Regions from separate parts of the Bacillus hominis genome, predicted to be linked through region 1. Evidence: predicted binding sites of a transcription regulator. Region 1 holds the regulator's gene; each other region holds the start of a gene.

Region 1 (3,342 bases):
GCAAGGGATATTCATCCCATAGTTCATTTAAAACTCGCTTCGAAGATGTTAAGTTGGCTTGTTCTTGATCATAATAACCAACGGATACATTTGATCCGAAAGCAACGTCTCCATGTAATAGCTGTAACTTATTCACAATGGATTTTAATAATGTAGATTTCCCAATTCCGTTCGGTCCAACTAAGGCAACACTGTCACCGCGAGTTAAGCGCATATTTACATGTTCAATAATCGGTTCCTGGTAATAGCCAATAGTTGCATCTTTCACTTGTAAAACATCATTTCCACTTTGTTTTTCAATATCGAAGTGGAAGGAAGCTGATTTGGAATCACCTAATGGTCTAGTTAATAATTCCATTCTGTCTAATTGTTTCCGGCGACTTTGAGCACGTTTTGTCGTAGATGCGCGAGCTATATTTTTTTGTACAAAGTCTTCTAGTTTAGCAATTTCATCTTGTTGTTTTTCATAACGCTTCATCTCTTGCTCGTATAGAGCTGAGTTTAAGTCTAAATATTTACTGTAGTTACCAACAAATCGTCTGCTTTCTTTATTCGAAATTTCATATACTTGTGTAACAAGCTTATCTAAGAAATAACGGTCATGAGAAACGATTAAAATTGCGCCAGGATAACCTTGTAAGTATTGCTCAAGCCACGTTAATGTTTCGATGTCTAAATGGTTTGTAGGCTCGTCTAAAATAAGTAAGTCTGGTCTAGTTAATAATAATTTCCCAAGAGCTAATCGAGTCTTTTGTCCACCACTTAATGTAGAAATTGTCGTCTGATGCGTTTCAACTGGGAAGCCAAGACCGCTTAAAATCGAGCGTATATCCGCTTCATACTGATAGCCGCCTTGATCTTTATAATCTAATTGTAATTGGTCATAATCAGCTAATAATTTCTCGTATATAGCCGCATTTGAAAAGTTTTCTTCTTTTCCCATCTCTTGCTCTAGCCTTCGAAGTTTTGTCTCCATCTGCTGTAAGTGTGTAAAGACGGTTAACATTTCATCCCAAATTGTTAAAGACGTTTCTAATCCGGTATTTTGAGCTAAATACCCCATTGAGACATCTTTCGGTTTTATAATTTCACCACCATCATGAGATAACTCGCCAGCTATTATTTTTAATAATGTAGATTTTCCGGCTCCATTTCGTCCGACTAATGCGATACGATCTTTCGTTTGTACTTCCAATTTTATGTTTGCAAGAATCGTTTCTGCACCGTATAATTTCGAAAGCCCATTCACTTGTAATAATATCAATGTTTTCACCTCAAATAATTTCTTAACTTTGCCATGTTTATATTTCTCAATCATACTAAAAATAGTGTATAGTTTAAAATAAAGAGAGAATACTTCTTCTCTTTATTATACAAAGAAATTCATGAGTACTAAACTTCTGTATTTGATTCAAGTATGTGAATAAAGATAGGAAGAGAGGAGAGGTTATATGGATCAGCAAAAAATTCCACAGGCCACTGCCAAACGATTGCCTCTATACTATCGATTTATCCAAAATTTATCTCTTTCTGGTAAGCAACGTGTTTCATCAGCCGAATTGAGTGAAGCGGTAAAGGTTGATTCCGCAACTATTCGAAGAGATTTTTCATACTTTGGAGCGTTAGGAAAAAAAGGATATGGATATAACGTAAATTATTTATTATCATTTTTCCGTGAAACACTCGACCAAGATGATATAACACGTGTAGCACTTATTGGAGTAGGTAATTTAGGGACCGCTTTCTTACATTATAATTTCACGAAAAACAATAATACAAAAATTGAAATGGCGTTTGATGTTAGTGAAGAGAAAGTTGGAACAGAAATCGGGGGAATTCCTGTATATCATTTGGATGAATTAGAAGAACGTTTATCAACTGATATACAAGTGGCAATATTAACGGTACCCGCTACAGTAGCGCAATCTGTGGCAGATAGATTGGCAGAAACGGACGTACATGGTATTTTAAATTTCACACCAGCACGCTTAAATGTGTCAGAGAATATAAGAATTCATCATATTGATTTAGCTGTAGAGTTACAAACGCTTGTTTACTTTTTGAAGAATTATCCACAATAAAACGCAGAGGAGATGACCTCTGCGTTTTATTATTGTTTTTTCTTTGTGAATTTGACTAAGATAAGGCGAAGTGCCAAATTAAAATCAATTGTTGCCATAACTGCAAATAGTATTGTCCACATATTCCAAATTGTATCTGTTACGTTCGTAATGGCGAAGCGTGTAAAGATACATCCAAGAAGAAAGTACAATGCAGCCATGAACAATGGTGAGTTTCTCATACTAAAAATCCTCCGATAAAGCCTTGCATTTTTTCAGCTTCTTTAATCATTTCTTGAATTTGCTCGTTACTTACTACAACTTGAGCGACTGCAACTAATGTATTCATTGCAACATGAGCTGCAATTGGAACGATAATACGTTTCGTTTTTACATATAAAAAGGCGAATACGAGCCCCATAGAAGTGTATACCAATAAGTGAGTAAAATCAAAATGAATCGCCGCGAATACAAGTGAACTAATGATAGCGGCAATAAAGAAGTTGAACTTCTTATAAAGTGTACCGAATAAAATTTTTCTAAATACGATTTCTTCTAAAATAGGTCCTATTATAGATATGACGATAAGGAACCAAGGTGTCGTTCTTGCGATGTCCATAAGCCTTGCTGTATTTTCAGATCCCGGCGTAATCCCTAATAAACGCATTTCGATCATACCGGCAATGCTTTGTGAGAACAGTGCTAAGAAGAAACCAATAAAAATCCATCCAATTGTAGCTGGAACAGTAGAGCGCATTTTATCTAAATGCCTGTCGCGAATGTCTGTTCTGAGTAACCAAAGTACAACGCATAATGCAATGAAAAAGCTAATGATAGCCCAATGACCAGTTATGAGCTGAATCTTTTCCTCTCTAGTAAATCCCCTATTATCGTATAGTCCAGTTTTCAGGAGAAGCGGTAACCCGGCAATGCCTGATAACTGCATTAAAATGTATGTAACGATAATCCACCAATATTGTTTTTTCAAATGGTTTAACCATCCTTTCTAACGCTAGTGTATGAGATAAGGTAGGATAACATGTAAATATGCTACCTACGATATAAACTTTCATTTGAATTATATTTTTTTTGTAAATAAGTATTTGAAAATAAAATAGGAGACAGGAAAAAGTTGTGCGTTTAGCGAAAACAACTTAGGGTGTCTTTCATATTGTAACATACAAGAAGTGGGAACAACGATTCATATAGTAAAGGCAGTAGAAGAAGTAATGCTATATAGGAAAGTGTATAAAGTAATTTGCGAAAAAATTATGATTTTTTT
Region 2 (3,342 bases), 3.7 Mb from region 1:
TTAAAAACATCTTATTTTGATGAAATTCATACAATTTCTGATCGAAATGCATTTTTACGAGTGAAGGAATTGGCGCAAAAAGAAGGACTGCTTGTTGGGAGCTCGTCAGGAGCAGCATTTCATGCAAGTTTACTTGAAGCAGAGAAAGCGGCGCCAGGCACAAATATTGTAACGATTTTTCCTGATAGTAGTGAGCGCTATTTAAGTAAAGACATATACAAAGGATGGGAATAAAAAATGAGAGCAAAGACAAAGTTAATTCATGGTATTCGCATAGGAGAACCTTCAACTGGAGCTGTAAACGTACCGATTTATCAAACAAGTACGTACAAACAAGAAGCAGTTGGGAAGCACCAAGGATATGAATATTCACGTACAGGCAACCCAACACGTGCAGCTTTAGAAGAAATGATTGCTGTATTAGAAAACGGTCATGCTGGATTTGCATTTGGTTCAGGAATGGCTGCTATTACAGCGACAATTATGTTGTTCTCAAAAGGTGACCACGTCATTTTAACAGATGATGTTTATGGCGGAACGTATCGCGTTATTACGAAAGTATTAAACCGTTTCGGCATTGAGCATACATTTGTAGATACAACAAACCTAGAGGAAGTTGAAGAAGCTATTCGTCCAAATACGAAAGCGATTTATGTGGAAACACCAACGAACCCATTACTGAAAATTACTGATATTAAGAAAATATCTACTCTTGCTAAAGAGAAAGATGTATTAACAATTATTGATAACACATTCATGACGCCATATTGGCAGTCGCCGATTTCTTTAGGAGCAGATATTGTACTTCATAGTGCTACAAAATATTTAGGAGGTCATAGTGATGTAGTTGCAGGTTTAGTAGTTGTAAATAGCCCGCAATTAGCAGAAGACCTTCACTTTGTACAAAACTCAACAGGAGGTATTCTAGGGCCGCAAGATAGCTTCTTATTACTTCGCGGTTTAAAAACATTAGGAATTCGTATGGAAGAACATGAAACGAATTCACGTGCAATTGCTGAGTTTTTAAATAACCATCCAAAAGTAAATAAAGTATATTATCCAGGTCTTGAATCACATCAAAACCATGCATTAGCAAAAGAACAAGCAAATGGATTTGGTGCCATTATCTCATTTGATGTAGATAGTGAAGAAACGTTAAATAATGTACTTGAGAAACTGCAATACTTCACACTTGCTGAAAGCTTAGGAGCAGTAGAAAGTTTAATTTCGATCCCATCTCAAATGACACATGCATCAATCCCAGCAGATCGCCGTAAAGAATTAGGAATTACAGATACATTAATTCGTATCTCTGTCGGTATTGAAGATGGTGAAGATTTAATGGAAGATTTAGCACAAGCGCTAGCATAGTAAAAATGCACTGCTAATATGGGCAGTGCATTTTTATTATATTAATTTGTGAAACATTTCACAAATTAGACATACACAAATGAAATGATTTCATGTATATTGAATTCATGAAATATTATTCACGAATAAACTTGTGAAATGTTTCACAAACAATGAGATTCATGTAGGAAGGTAACTCTATTTTTTTGCGCTAATCGGGACTTATAAAGACCGTGATAACAGAATAGGAGGAAATTTACATGGTAGTCAAAGAGAAAGTTGTAAATGAAATGCAAGAGGTAAAAGAGATGATTGATACGTTAGTAAATAATGGTCAAGAAGCTTTACAAGCATTAGAAAGTTTTACACAAGAGCAAATTGACAACATTGTTCATGAAATGGCACTAGCAGGTGTTGATCAACATATGCCATTGGCAAAATTGGCTGTTGAGGAAACGGGCCGTGGTGTATATGAAGACAAATGCATTAAAAATATTTTTGCTACTGAATATATTTGGCATAATATAAAGAGAGATAAAACGGTAGGAATTATTCACGAAGATCCTCATGAAGAAATAATAGAAATTGCGGAACCTGTCGGTGTAGTAGCTGGGGTAACGCCAGTAACGAATCCAACGTCGACAACAATGTTTAAAGCGTTAATCGCGATAAAAACGAGAAATCCAATTATTTTCGCCTTTCATCCTTCTGCACAAAATTGTTCCGTTGCAGCGGCGAAAACAGTATATGATGCAGCGTTGAAAGCTGGTGCACCAAAGCACTGTATTCAATGGATTGAAAGACCGTCTGTCGAAGCAACGAAGCAATTAATGAACCATGACGGTGTGGCACTCGTTCTAGCAACTGGAGGAGCTGGTATGGTGAAATCAGCTTATTCTACTGGAAAACCAGCGCTAGGCGTCGGCCCTGGTAATGTACCATGTTATATAGAGAAATCAGCACATGTAAAACGAGCTGTTAATGATTTAATTTTATCGAAAACATTTGATAACGGTATGATCTGTGCATCGGAACAGGCAATCATTGTCGATAAGGAAATTTATGATGATATGAAAACAGAAATGATTGCAAACAATTGTTACTTTGTAACAGAGGAAGAGAGAAGAAAATTAGAAAAGCTAGTTATAAATGAAAATACATGTGCAGTAAATAGTGATATTGTAGGGAAATCCGCGCAGTATATTGCTGAATTAGTTGGGGTTACTGTGCCTGAACATACAAAAATACTTGTAGCTGAAATACAAGGTATTGGAGCAGCATATCCATTATCTCGTGAGAAATTGAGTCCAGTATTAGCTTGTGTAAAAGCAAATTCATTAGAAGAAGGATTTACATATTGCGAAGAAATGTTGAACCTTGGTGGTTTAGGACATTCAGCAGTCATCCATTCTACAAACAAAGAAGTGCAAAAGCAATTTGGATTACGCATGAAAGCTTGCCGTCTTATTGTAAATGCACCTTCATCACAAGGTGGAATAGGGGATATATATAATGGATTTATTCCATCACTTACGCTTGGTTGTGGTTCTTACGGGAAAAACTCAGTTTCCCAAAACGTAACAGCGACTCATTTATTAAATATAAAAAGGCTGGCAAATAGAAAAAAGAATATGCAGTGGTTCAAACTGCCACCAAAAATTTATTTTGAAAAACATGCTACAGCATATTTAGCAAATATGCCTAACATTTCACGTGCATTTATTGTAACGGATCCAGGAATGGTTGAGCACGGCTATGTAGATACAGTCGCGCACTATTTACGTAAGCATGCAAATGATGTAAAAGTTGAAGTTTTCTTTGAGGTCGAGCCAGATCCATCAGATGAAACTGTTTTTAAAGGTGCGGAAATGATGAGAAGCTTTAAACCAGATGTAATTATCGCACTTGGTGGCGGTTCAGCTATGGATGCAGCAAAAGGGATGTGGCTTTTCTATGAGCACCCAGAAACAACATTCTATGGAATTAAACAGA
Region 3 (3,342 bases), 1.7 Mb from region 1:
CTAGCTCGTAAGCAAGAGGATGAGAAACGCCAAGCTGAGGAACTAGCTCGTAAGCAAGAAGATGAGAAACGCCAAGCTGAAGAACTAGCTCGTAAACAACAAGAAGAACAACAGCGTCAAGCTGAAGAACAGGCCCGTAAACAACAAGAAGAGCAACAACGCCAAGCTGCTGAGCAAGCTCGTAAACAACAAGAAGAACAGCAGCGTCAAGCCGCTGAGCAAGCTCGTAAACAACAAGAAGAGCAACAACGCCAAGCTGCTGAGCAAGCTCGCGTACAACAGGAACAACAAAAAGCACAACAAACTCAAACACAACCAGCTGCTGGAAACAATAGTAATACATATTTCAAAAATTGTACTGAAGTTAAAAATGCTGGGAAAGCTCCATTATATAGAGACCAACCAGGATATAGCTCTAAACTTGATCGTGATGGCGATGGAGTCGCATGTGAAAAATAGTAATAAAAAAAGAAGCTTCTACTAAGCTTCTTTTTTTATTATCGTAAAGTATTGCGACTAATTGCGCTTCCTCTTGCTTAAATAAAACTCCTTTTATTATTCTCAAAAATGACACATAATAAGTGATTTAAATCACCACATTGATTTTAATTTATCGCTATTCTTGATCTAGATATTAAATTTAAACTCTATGGAGGCATTCATATGAAACATACATTTACTGAAACTTCAATTATCGGTGAGATTGTAACACAATTCCCAAAGGCTAGTGATCTTTTTAAATCATATAGAATAGACTTTTGTTGTGGTGGTAATAGACCACTTATTGATGCAATTAATGAAAGAAATTTATCAGCAACAGAAGTAATTACAGAGTTAAATACGCTTTATCACAAAACAAAACTATTAAACGAATCTGAAATTGATTGGAAAAATGCTTCTTATCGCGAGTTAATAGATTATGTTATAAATAAGCATCATCGTTATTTAAATGAAGAGTTGCCACAGTTAAGTCCATATGTGACGAAAGTATTACGCGTTCATGGGGCAGGTCAGCCTCATTTGGCTCAAATTCATAAGTTATTTCATGAACTAAAGATTGAGTTAGAACAGCATTTAATTAAAGAAGAAACGGAAGATTTCCCATTAATTTTAGAGTTCGAACAAAATCCAACTGATGAAAACTATGCAAAGTTACGTAAAGTAGTAGATGAGTTGGAAACTGAACATACCCACGCTGGTAATATTATTAAAGAACTTCGCCAAGTGACAAATGACTTTACTCCTCCAGAAGGAGCTTGCGGTACTTATCGCCTTGTTTACCAACGTCTTGAAGCTCTAGAATCTGATTTATTTGAGCATATTCATTTAGAAAATAATATTTTATTTCCACGTGCCATTACAAAAGCATAATTAAAAGCAGGACATGAGTATTTCTACTCATGTCCTGCTTTTTTATTACGTGAAAAACATTCACACTCCCCCATCTCACCTATCCACTCATATTAACAAATTATCCTCTCGCTTCTCCCTTCACATAAATCCGAATTTTAACAATTTGTGAATCATTATAAAAATGTGATAAATATCACATCTCCCCCTTTTTTGATTTTCTATAATAGAAATATAATTATTTGTTCAACTTTTCACATAAAAGGGGAAATGAAAATGAAAAAACGTTTAGTAATGATCGGAAATGGTATGGCTGGAATACGCTGTATGGAAGAAATATTAAAACTTGATAGTGATTCATATGAGATTACTATTTTTGGAGATGAACCGCACCCAAACTACAATCGCATTATGCTCTCTCATGTTTTACAAGGCAAAACAAACATGCAAGACATCATTATGAACGAGTATAGTTGGTACGAAAAAAATGAAATAACTTTATATACAAACGAAAAAGTTCAAAGTATTGACCGAGAAGAAAAAGTTATTGTTACAGAAAAAAAACGTACTCTTACATACGACAAACTCATTATTGCAACAGGTTCTAGTGCTTTTATTTTACCTGTTGAAGGTTCCACCCTTACTGGTGTAACAGGATTTCGAACAATTGAAGATACACAATTTATGATAAATACTGCTAAAAATAAGAAAAAGGCCGTTGTCATCGGTGGTGGATTACTTGGTTTAGAAGCCGCAAGAGGACTCATTGACTTAGGAATGGATGTACATGTCGTTCATTTAATGCCGGGCTTAATGGAGCAACAATTAGATGCCAAAGCAGCTTCTCTATTGCGTGAAGATTTAGAAGCGCAAGGCATGAAATTTCTCATGGAAAAGAGAACTGTAAAGATTCTTGGTACAGATTATGTTGAGGGCATTCAATTTGAAGATGGTGAAATTGTAAATTGTGATTTAATCGTAATGGCTGTCGGAATACGTCCGAATACTCAAATAGCAAAAGATGCTAATTTAATTGTAAATCGCGGTATTGTAGTCAACGACTATATGCAAACAAATGATGAATCCATTTATGCGGTTGGAGAATGTGCAGAACATGATGGTATCGCATATGGACTTGTTGCCCCACTTTATGAACAAGGCGCAATTTTAGCAAAACATATAACGAATTTACAAACGGATGGATATGTGGGCAGTATCGTCGGTACACAATTAAAAGTTGCAGGTTGTGATTTATTCTCTGCTGGTCAAATCTATGAAGATGATCAAACGAAAGCAATTTCAATCTTTGATGAATGTAAACGCTCCTATAAAAAAGTATTAATTCGTGACAATAAAGTCGTTGGCATCGTTTTATATGGTGATACTGCTGATGGTACACGCCTCTTTAGCATGTTAAAGAAAGAAGAAGACATACAAGAATATACACCAGCTTCCCTTCTTCACAAAGCTGGTGAAGAAAGTGAACTTAACGTCGCTACTATGAGTGCTGATGACACTATTTGCGGATGTAATGGTGTTACGAAAGGCACAATCGTTCATGCCATTTTAGAACAAGAATTAACTACTTTTGAAGAAGTAAAAGGATGCACGAAAGCCGCAGGTTCTTGTGGTAAATGTCGTCCACTTGTTGAACAAATTTTATCTCATACACTTGGAGATGCTTTTGACGCCTCAGCACAATCTGCCGGTATGTGTGGATGTACAACTCTATCGCGTGATGAAGTCGTAGCGGCGATTCATGAGAAAGGTTTGAAATCACCAAAAGAAGTACGAAATGTTCTTGGTTTTGTACATGAAGACGGATGTTCGAAATGTCGTCCTGCTTTAAATTACTATTTACGTATGGCGATTCCAGAAGAATATGCAGATGATAAATCATCCCGTTACGTTAATGAAAGAATGAATGGTAACATCCAGCATGATGGTACATTTTCTGTTATTCCACGTATGTACGGAGGCGTTACAACCGCA
Region 4 (3,342 bases), 2.8 Mb from region 1:
ATTTGTAGTGGCTGGAAGATAAGCTCTTCTAGTAACTGACTGAATGATTTCCCCGTAATATCTTCTAGTAGTTGTTCGATTATACAAAAGTTTGCGTCTGAGTAGTGAAATTCACTTTCTGGTTCACAATTCATTTCTATAGGTACTGGGCAATATAATGTTCTACCAGAAAGGAGTTCAGGAATTTTAGGTATTCCTTTCTCTAGCTTATAATGTTCAAAACTATTAGGAGGATCAATGATTCCAGATTGGTGACTTAATAAGTTTCGTAAAGTGATTTTTTTCTGTGAAGTAAATATATTAGTAGGGATATTCCAAGATGTGAGTTTATCATTTACGTCTTCATCTAAGTGTACGATTTTTTGATCGGATAATGTTAGTACAAGTATGGCGGTGATGAATTTGCTAATAGAGCAAGAATTAAAGAGAGAATTTGTAGTAACACTTCTAGTTGTTCCAGATTCAAGTGTTCCGAAAGCAGTAGCTTCATCAATTCTACCGTCACGTATAACAGTAAGGCTTAATCCTGCAACAGAATATTGGTTCATTTTCTCATATATATTGTTACTTTTTAAGTTCATAGTGACTCCCTTCTTTTAAAAAACAGAATATTAACTTTATTATACATTAGTAAATAGAGAGAGGAGCTATAATTGAAACAAAAAGAGAGGTTTTAATAGAGAGAAGAAGAGAAAAAGAAAACACTTCATCTTTTACCGATGAAGTGTTTCTTATTTTAAGTTAATTCGAAGTGAACATTTGAAAGAATTTATCTCGGTACATGTACATAAACCATGTGGCTGATGCGTATGTAAATGAATGGTCCACATCGATTGGAAATATGTTGAACCGATATGGAAATATGAAATTAGTAGTACCTGGTCACGGTGATGTAGGAGGCAAAGGATTGCTTTTACATACAATGGATTTGTTGAAATAAGAAACAAGAAATAAAATAATGATGAAACTTATTGTAGATTTAAGAAATTTTTGGAATACAAAAGAGAGGAGAAAACGATTTCCTCCTCTCTTTCTTCTAACTATATTGAAATGCTGAAGCTATCGATTACGCCTGAATACGTCACTGGGATTTTAATTCTAAGTATACAAATACCAGTACCGTCATAATGCCTATAATAACGTAAGTAACATCAAGCATTATAAGTGTTTTTAAAGTTTCAGTCATCCTAATTCACCCCTGTTATAAAAATATAACATGATCTCTTATCAATTAGATAAGAGATCATAAAGATAAAAATGTACATGAAATATCTTAAGTAGTTTCCATATTAATATATCATAAATTAATTTAAACAATGTTAAGGTAGTGTAAATGTATTGTAAATAAAGAGACTTCCCATAATAACCTTAAAACATTCTCAACTAATAAAATACGCTATTCTTTCTATTGGATTATAGGAAAGAATAGCGTATTTATATGTAAAATTCTGTATTTAATGAATCGCAATTATTTACTCAAGAGATTCGAAGCTCTTTATCGCCAAATATATTAAGAAATCTTAGTTTTGTACAATGAGCTAGTAAAAGATTCATTTTTATTTATATATTGCTAGATATTCTTTAAAGTAATTATTTAGTTTTTTGGAAGCATCAACAGAAGTGTACATGCTTATGTATGAATTTTATGGTGTCAATAAAAAAATTATGTCAACAAGATGAACTGTCACAAACTTTTATATATTATTGTGATTGATATCACACCCCTTTTTCTCAATGGGTATTATGCTTAGTTTGTAAGGAATGATTGGGAGAGGGTGGGATGATATGTTTTGTTATCAATGTGAACAAACGCCAACAGGCGGATGTAAAGTGATGGGTGTTTGTGGTAAGAATGAAACCATTGCAAGTTTACAAGATACGATTGTATTTGGATTAAAAGGAATTGCTGCTTATCGTACACATGCCGCTCAGCTAGGGTATACAGATGCATTTGTAGATGCTACAACGCAAGAAGCGTTATATATGACATTAACAAATTCTAACTTTAATGAACAAGAACATATTGATATGGCTATGAAGGTAGGGAAATCAGCTTTACGAGTGATGGAGTTGTTGGATGAGGCACATACGAATCACTTTGGTGTTCCAGAGCCTGTTCAAATTACACAAAATCATGTAGAAGGTAAGGCAATTGTAGTTACTGGTCATAATCTATTTGCATTAGAGGAATTATTAAAGCAAACAGAAGGAAAAGAAATTAATATTTACACGCACTCTGAAATGCTACCAGCACATGGTTATCCAAAGCTGAAAAAATATAAACATTTAAAAGGAAACATAGGTAAGGCATGGTATGATCAACGACGTCTATTTGAAAAATTTACTGGTGCCATATTAGCTACAACGAACTGTGTTATGCCAATTAAAGGATCATACTCTGATCGCTTCTTTTCATATGATATTGCCGGTCTAGAAGGTGTACGGAAAATTGAAAACGATGATTTTGCACCACTGATTCAAAAAGCGCTAGAACTTCCCGAAGTACATATGGAGTCGGATGAACAATTAGTAACAGGATTTCATCATAATACAGTATTATCATTAGCCCCAGAAATTATTGAGGCAGTAAAGGAAGGGAAAATAAAGCGTTTCTTCGTCATCGCAGGTTGTGATGCACCAGGAAAAGGCGGGGAATACTATCGTGAATTAGCAACGTCACTTCCGCCAGAAACGGTTATTTTAACAACCTCTTGTGGGAAATTCCGCTTTAATGATGTGAATTATGGTGTTGTACCTGGTACGGAGATTCCGCGTTACATTGACTTAGGCCAATGTAATAATTCAATTTCTACAGTGAAAATAGCGGCCGCTTTAGCAGATGCTTTTCAATGTGAAGTAAATGAATTGCCGGTTAGTATTGTCCTATCATGGTTTGAACAAAAAGCGGTTGCCATTTTACTTGGTCTATTTAGTCTTGGGATTCAAGATATTCGCATTGGTCCAAAGGCCCCTGAATTTATTTCACCTGGTGTGCTTGATGTATTACAAGAAACATTTGGTTTAAAACTGATTACAACTGCAGCAGAAGATATGAATATGATGTTATCGTAACAAAAAGGATGTCCTATATGTAGAGTTGGCTTTATCCCGCTATTTGCCGGGAAGTAAAACTCCCACCTCAAAATTCAGGTGGAGCAAAGAAGTGAGGTGGGAGTCGGGCTGCCCGTAAACGCCCGATTGGTTCAACTAATAATCAGTGGGGGATGAACAAAACCCCCCACTGATTAAAGTTTCACTTTATAAAGAATTTGTATGTATTCGCAAACTTATGTATTAGATGCACAGGTGCATTAGTAGAAGAACAAAAAAATGATCCGTCTT

Evidence for each region. The regulator Rex, encoded in region 1, represses fermentation and respiration genes when NADH is low (regulators of the CRP and FNR family bind a similar motif). The targets are predictions, from matches to a motif close to TTGTGAAATATTTCACAA.
Region 2: a site for Rex is predicted at 1,418-1,435, ahead of adhE (bifunctional acetaldehyde-CoA/alcohol dehydrogenase). Genes of this name have one in related genera too.
Region 3: a site for Rex is predicted at 1,535-1,552, ahead of nirB (NADPH-nitrite reductase large subunit). Genes of this name have one in related genera too.
Region 4: a site for Rex is predicted at 1,705-1,722, ahead of hcp (hydroxylamine reductase). Genes of this name have one in related genera too.

The regions. Positions count from the first base shown of each region.
Region 1 is NZ_JAUCFS010000005.1:258,352-261,693, forward strand. Features, by position in the region: gene QUF93_RS03890 (ABC-F family ATP-binding cassette domain-containing protein) at 1-1,264, opposite strand, end outside; gene QUF93_RS03895 (redox-sensing transcriptional repressor Rex) at 1,452-2,081, shown strand; gene QUF93_RS03900 (YdiK family protein) at 2,111-2,302, opposite strand; gene QUF93_RS03905 (CPBP family intramembrane glutamic endopeptidase) at 2,299-3,048, opposite strand.
Region 2 is NZ_JAUCFS010000005.1:3,931,380-3,934,721, reverse strand. Features, by position in the region: gene QUF93_RS23005 (O-acetylserine dependent cystathionine beta-synthase) at 1-234, shown strand, start outside; gene QUF93_RS23000 (bifunctional cystathionine gamma-lyase/homocysteine desulfhydrase) at 238-1,371, shown strand; gene adhE (bifunctional acetaldehyde-CoA/alcohol dehydrogenase) at 1,611-3,342, shown strand, end outside.
Region 3 is NZ_JAUCFS010000005.1:1,976,591-1,979,932, reverse strand. Features, by position in the region: gene QUF93_RS12625 (excalibur calcium-binding domain-containing protein) at 1-459, shown strand, start outside; gene ric (iron-sulfur cluster repair di-iron protein) at 664-1,371, shown strand; gene nirB (NADPH-nitrite reductase large subunit) at 1,627-3,342, shown strand, end outside.
Region 4 is NZ_JAUCFS010000005.1:3,045,763-3,049,104, reverse strand. Features, by position in the region: gene QUF93_RS18315 (serine hydrolase domain-containing protein) at 1-581, opposite strand, end outside; partial or broken gene QUF93_RS18310 (subclass B1 metallo-beta-lactamase) at 800-940, shown strand; gene hcp (hydroxylamine reductase) at 1,786-3,072, shown strand.